DNA from 3 places in the Faecousia intestinalis genome. Region 1 is predicted to be linked to each of the others. Evidence: predicted binding sites of a transcription regulator. Region 1 holds the regulator's gene; each other region holds the start of a gene.
The links. The regulator HrcA, encoded in region 1, represses chaperone genes, less so after heat shock. The targets are predictions, from matches to a motif close to TGTTAGCACTCNNNNNNNNNGAGTGCTAACA.
Positions count from the first base shown of each region.

Region 1 (2,271 bases):
GCGCAGGATCATTGCGGAGATCTCCTGCGGGGTGTACTTCTTGCCGTCGATGTCGACCTTATAATCGGTGCCCATGTGGCGCTTGATCGAAGAGATCGTGCGGTCTGCGTTCGTAACGGCCTGACGCTTTGCGACCTGACCGACCATACGCTCACCGGTCTTCGAGAATGCAACAACGGACGGAGTGGTGCGATTGCCTTCGGCATTCGCGATAACGACGGGCTCGCCGCCTTCCATCACGGCGACACAGGAATTCGTCGTGCCAAGATCAATACCAATAATTTTTCCCATAATTCAAATCCTCCCAAAGAAGTAACTTAGAAGTAACTTACTGATTTAATTTGCGACCTTCACCATGGCGAAGCGGATGACCTTATCGCCGTGGGCAAAGCCGGTCTGGAAAACCTCTGCGATGACGTTTTCCCCGAGGCTCTCGTCCTCGATGTGCATCACGGCATTGTGGCGCTGCGGATCGAAGGTCTCGCCCGCTTCGCCGAAGGGCTTGACACCCAGCGCGTCGAGGATCTTGACAAGCTCTGTCAGGGTCATCTCCACGCCCTTTTTATAGGCCTCGTCTGCGGTCTCGTGATGCAGGGCCCGCTCGAGGTTATCATAGACGGGAAGGAACTTCTTCACCGTATCGGCAACGGCATCCTGATAGATGCCGTCCTTTTCGCGCTGCGTGCGCTTGCGGAAGTTGTCATATTCTGCAGCCAGCCGCAGAAACTGATCGTGCTCCTGCGCCTGCGCGGCCTTGGCCTGCTCCAGCGCATCGGGCTGTTTGGACTCGGCCTTTTGCTTGGAGCCTTCCGGCTGCTTCGGCGCTTCCGCCTGCTTGGCGGCCTCCGGAGCGGCAGGCTCCTTCTCGTTCTTTTCGGGTTCTTCGTGTTTCTTTGCCAAAATTTATTCCTCCTCCTTTGCCTCGTGCACCTCCGGCTTCGGGGCCGCGGGCAGCTCCGGCTTGCCGAACATCCGGCCAAGCCCTTCGGCAAAGTAGCTTAATCGTGCGGTGATCTGTGCGTAATCCATGCGCTGCGGGCCGACCACACCGATCATGCCCTGCATGCCGTCGCCGATGTCGAAGCGCGTCACGACGACGGAGGTGTCCTTCAGCTCCTGCGCAACGTTTTCCGGGCCGACGAGGATCTGAACGGGGCTGTCCGGATCGAGCCGGGCGGGCAGGTTGGAGAGCGTGTCTTCATCCAGTGCGCCGAGCACCTCCTGTGCCTTGGTCAGGTCCTGATATTCCGGCTGGCCCAGCAGACGGTTCTGCCCGGTAAGGTAAATTTCCGAGCGATGAGCCTCCTCGAGCACATGCGTCGTAAAATCGACGATGACCGGAACAAGGCTCGCTGCGGCGCCTGCGCTGCGCGTCACGCGGTTCATGACCTCAGGCGTGAAGCCGGAGGCGGGAAGCCCGGTGAGGCTCGCATTGAGCACGGCGGACAGGAGCTTGAGGTCCTGCTCCGTCACATGCAGCGGCAGCTTGATGAGGCGGTTCTTGACGTTTTCATCGGACGTCATGACCACGAGAATGAAGCTCCCGGCGTCCGCGAGGATGATCTCGAAATGGCGGACAGTCACTTCTCCGGCCGGAGCCGTCATGGTATAGGCCGGAAGGTTCGTCAGCTTGGAGACGAGCTTGCCGACCTGGCTCATGGCCTTGTCCAGCTCCTGCATACGCGATTCCATGGCCTGATTGATGCTCTGCGTCTCGTCGACGGAGAGGCGGTAATCCTGCATCAGACGGTCGATGTAGAAGCGGTAGCCCGCGGGGCTCGGGATGCGCCCGGCCGACGTGTGCGGCTGCTCCAGAAAGCCGAGCGTCGTCAGCTCGGCCATTTCGTTGCGGATGGTCGCAGAGGAGAAGTTCATATCCGGCAGCGCGGCGATCGTCTTGGAGCCGACCGGCTCTGCGCTGCGGATGTAGAGGTCCACAATGGCCTTCAGGATCTTCTGTTTGCGCTCCGAAAGCTCCATGGCTTTGACCTCCTTGTTTTCCTTTAGCACTCCGTACCCCTGAGTGCTAAGCTAACTATACCCCCCAAACGCAACTTTGTCAATACCCAAACGGAAGTTTTTTTTGAACGTTTTGTGAACCCTCCCACAGCGACAGCTTTCCCGCATTTCCGGGGATGCATACCCGGATATTTGGACGGCTCGGCTGCAGCGGCGCTCAGTAAGCGCCTAAGGCAGTTGCAGGTAGTACAGCAGCAATTCAGCGGTACGAGGCCCCCAAGTTTGTCATTGCGAGGAGGCCGCAGGCCGACG
Region 1 covers NZ_JBBMFF010000046.1:7,439-9,709, forward strand. The annotation lists gene dnaK (molecular chaperone DnaK) at 1-291, opposite strand, end outside; gene WMO66_RS00555 (nucleotide exchange factor GrpE) at 337-900, opposite strand; gene hrcA (heat-inducible transcriptional repressor HrcA) at 904-1,980, opposite strand.

Region 2 (2,271 bases), on a different contig from region 1:
CGTGCCCTCATCCGGCTCCAGCTCGCCCATCAGAATTTTGAACATGGTCGTCTGCGCGACCTCGTTCTCGCCGACAAAAGCGATCTTGTCGCCGCGGTTGACGATGAACGAAACCTTGTCCAGCAGCTTCACGCCGTCGACGGTCTTCGAGACGTCCGTCACGAACAGGATGTCCTTGCCGACCTCGCGCTCCTGCGTGAACCCGACAAAGGGGTAGCGGCGGGACGAAGCAGGCATCTCCTCGACGCTGAGCTTATCGAGCAGGCGGCGGCGGGCCGTGGCCTGTTTGCTCTTGGCCTTGTTGGCAGAGAAGCGGGAGATAAAGGCCTGCAGCTCGGCGATCTTTTCCTCATTGCGCTTGTTCTTGCTGCGAATGAGGTTCTGCATGAGCTGGCTCGACTCATACCAGAAGTCGTAGTTGCCGACATACATGCGGATCTTACCGTAGTCGATATCGACGATATGTGTGCAGACGGTATTCAGGAAATGGCGGTCGTGGCTCACGACGATGACAAGGCCGTTGTCCTCGTAGTCCAGGATGAAATTTTCCAGCCAGTTGATGGACTCAATGTCGAGGTTGTTCGTCGGCTCGTCGAGGAGGATAATGTCCGGCTGACCGAACAGGGCCTGTGCCAGCAGGACCTTGACCTTGACGCGGCCGTCGGTATCGGCCATACGGTCGTTGTGCAGCTCCACGGGCACACCGAGGCCCTGCAGGATGCGGCTGGCATCGGACTCGGCCTCCCAGCCGTTCAGCTCTGCGAACTCCGTCTCCAGCTCCGAAGCCAGCAGGCCGTCCTCATCGGAAAAATCAGGCTTGGCATACAGAGCGTCCTTCTGCTTCATGATATCATACAGGCGCTGGTTTCCCATGATGACCGTGTCGAGGATGGTATAGGCATCGTAACGGAACTGGTCCTGCTTCAGGACGGACATGCGCAGGCCCGGCTTGATGGAGATCGTGCCCTTCGTGGAGTCCAGCTCGCCCGAGAGCAGCTTCAGGAATGTGGACTTGCCCGCACCGTTTGCGCCGATCACACCGTAGCAATTGCCGGCGGTAAACTGCAGATCGACATGCTGGAACAGGAACGTTCCGCTATATTGCAGCGCAAGATCGCTGATCGTAATCATTGGAATCACCTCGGCAACAGTGTACCACAGATTCTGCAGAAAAGAAAGTGTAAAAAAATTGTGACAGCTCTTGCAAAACACGGAAAAGCGGCTATAATAGGATTTAGCACTCAGGCACTAAGAGTGCCAATACGAAATAAGGAAGTTGATCCATATGGAAAAGAAACAGTTTCAGGCAGAATCGAAACGCCTGCTGGACCTGATGATCAATTCGATCTATACACACCGCGAGATCTTCCTGCGCGAGCTGATCTCCAACGCCTCCGATGCCATCGACAAGCTGGCCTATCAGGCCCTGACGGACGACACCGTCGGCTTGAGCCGCAGCGACTTTGCCATTCATCTGGCAGCGGATGAGGGAGCGCGCACGCTGACCGTTTCCGATAACGGCATCGGCATGACCCGCGAGGAGATGGAGGAGAACCTCGGTACCATCGCTCACAGCGGCTCACTCCGCTTCAAGAAGGAAATGGAGAAGAGCGACGATATCGACATCATCGGTCAGTTCGGCGTCGGCTTCTATGCCGCATTCATGGTCGCCGAGAAGGTCACGGTTATTTCCCGCCGCTTCGGCAGCGACGAAGCCTGGAAGTGGGAGTCCGAGGGCGCAGACGGCTACACCATGGAGCCGTGCGAGCGCGCAGCCGCCGGTTCCGACGTCATCCTGACGCTCAAAGCCGACACGGACGAGGACAAGTATTCCGATTATCTGTCCGAATACCGCCTGCGCAGCCTTGTCCGCAAGTATTCCGACTACATCCGCTATCCGATCCGCATGGAGGTCTCCAGCCAGAAGCTCGTGAACGAACCGAAGGAGGGCGAGGAGCCAAAGTATGAGACCGTCCGCGAGGAGCAGACGCTCAACTCCATGATCCCGATCTGGCAGAAGGCCAGGAAGGACGTCACAGAGGAAGAATATAACAACTTCTATCACGAGAAATTCTTTGACTATGAGAAGCCGCTGAGCGTGCTGCACTTCGGCGTCGAGGGCGCCGTGACCTATAAGGCCCTGCTGTATATCCCGGCAAAGGCCCCGTACGACTTCTACACCCGCGACTATAAGGCCGGTCTGCAGCTTTATTCCTCCGGCGTGCTCATCATGGAAAACTGCGCCGACCTGCTGCCGGAGCACTTCCGCTT
Region 2 covers NZ_JBBMFF010000163.1:1,295-3,565, forward strand. The annotation lists gene WMO66_RS04420 (ABC-F family ATP-binding cassette domain-containing protein) at 1-1,131, opposite strand, end outside; gene htpG (molecular chaperone HtpG) at 1,286-2,271, shown strand, end outside.
Region 2: the regulator HrcA is predicted to act here: its motif matches at 1,233-1,263, upstream of htpG (molecular chaperone HtpG).

Region 3 (2,271 bases), on a different contig from region 1:
GAGTGGCTGCGCAAAAATGATGATATGCCGGTCGATCCGGACCCGGATGACGACGGCGGCTACAGCGGCATCCCGGCGTGGGCCGTTGCAGAGTTCTCTGAGGTCGTGAAGCTCGGCATCATCCCCTCGAGTCTCGACAATGCCGACCTGAGCAAGCCCATCTCCCGCGCCCAGATGTGCTCCATTGCCATGCTGGCCTATAACGGCCTGATGGGCACGGAATATACGCCGTCCGGCACGGCGCACTTCACGGATACGAACGATCCGGACGTGAACGCGGCCTATGAGCTCAAGATCGTGCAGGGCTATGGTGACGGCCGCTTCGGCCCGAACGATACGCTGACGCGCGAGCAGTTCTTCAAGATCTCGTGCAACTTCATGCAGACCGTCGGCTATCCGACGGAGCAGAATCCGCGCGTGAACCGCTATTCCCTCAGCGAATTCTCCGACCTGAAGCAGCTTGCCGAGTGGGCGAAAACGCCGACGCGCCTGCTGTGCTACATCGGCGCGGTCAAGGGCAGCGACGGCAAGCTTCTGCCGCAGTCGTCCACCAGCAGCCTGGAGGCGCTTGTGATCTTCCTGCGCTGCTATAAGTTCACCACATCGTGGGACGGCACGATCGAGCAGCCCTCGCTGGCGGACGATCTGGTGGCCTACGCGCTGACGTTCGAGGGCTATGACTATGTCTACGGCGGCACGACGCCCGCGGGCTTCGACTGCTCCGGCTTCGTGCAGTATGTCTACCGCCACTTCGGCTTCAACATCACGCGCACGGCGACGTCGCAGTATTATAACGACGGCGAGCATGTCAGCCGCAGCGAGCTGATGCCGGGCGACCTCGTGTTCTTCGGCTCCGGCGGTGAGATCACGCATGTCGGCATTTACATCGGCGGCGGACGTTTCATCCACGCGGCCAATCCGCGCAAGGGCGTCATCATCAGCTCCCTGAGCGAGAGCTATTACAACGCCCGCTACTTCGGCGCGAACCGCATCATTTTTGAATGAACCATACGATCAAACATATAAAGCAGGCGTGTCATGTTTGGCACGCCTGCTTTTTACGGTGGCATAATAGCATGGGAAAGATCGTATTGTGCGAAACTGCATAGATAATGACTGTTATATTGCGCAATTTTGGAGAAAATATTTTCATCTGTACCTCTTGACAAAATTCAAAATGGTGGTATCATGGGGTCAAAAGAGGTTAGCACTCAACAAGCGAGAGTGCTAAAGAAGCTCCGGCGAATGCGTCGGATGCTTCTTGAAACCCCTCGGCGGAATTCGCCGCCGGAGAGGAGAATGAGGTTATGAACACGAATCAGTATACGCAGAAAACACTGGAGGCCCTGCAGAGTGCGCAGACGATCGCAGCGGCGCATCAGAATCAGCAGATCGAGCAGGCCCACCTGCTTCTGGCTCTGCTGCAGCAGGACGGTGGGCTCATCCCGCAGCTGCTGAAGAAAATGGGCGTGAGTGTCGAGAGTCTGACGGCTGCGGCGCAGGCGGCTGTGGAAAAGCTGCCGGGCGTCAGCGGTTCCGGCCGGGATGCCGACAAATTCTATATTTCCCGCGGCATGGACAGCCTGATGGCTGAGGCCGAGCGCACGGCGCAGGGCATGCGGGACGAATACGTCTCCGTGGAGCACCTGTTCCTTGCCATGCTCGACACGGCCGACGAGACCGTCGCGCCGCTGTTTGCGGACTATCGCATCCGCAAGGAGGACTGCCTGAAGACCCTGCAGGCCATCCGCGGCAGCAGCCGCGTGACGACGGACAGCCCGGAGGACACCTATGAGGCGCTGCAGAAATACGGCACCGATCTGGTGAAGAACGCCCGCGAAAAGAAGACGGACCCGGTCATCGGCCGTGACGACGAGATCCGAAACGTCATCCGCATCCTGTCGCGCAAGTCGAAGAACAACCCCGTGCTCATCGGCGAGCCGGGCGTCGGCAAGACGGCCATTGCCGAAGGGCTGGCGCAGCGGATCGTCCGCGGCGACGTGCCGAAGTCCCTGCAGGACAAGACGATCTTCTCGCTGGACATGGGCGCGCTCATCGCGGGCGCAAAGTACCGCGGCGAATTTGAAGAGCGCCTGAAGGCCGTCCTGAACGAAGTGAAGAACTCCGAGGGCCGCATCATCCTGTTCATCGATGAGCTGCACACCATCGTCGGCGCAGGCAAGACTGAGGGCAGCATGGACGCGGGCAACCTGCTCAAGCCGATGCTGGCGCGCGGCGAGCTGCACTGCATCGGCGCAACGACGCTCGATG
Region 3 covers NZ_JBBMFF010000252.1:10,663-12,933, forward strand. The annotation lists gene WMO66_RS11855 (NlpC/P60 family protein) at 1-1,005, shown strand, start outside; gene clpB (ATP-dependent chaperone ClpB) at 1,308-2,271, shown strand, end outside.
Region 3: the regulator HrcA is predicted to act here: its motif matches at 1,203-1,233, upstream of clpB (ATP-dependent chaperone ClpB).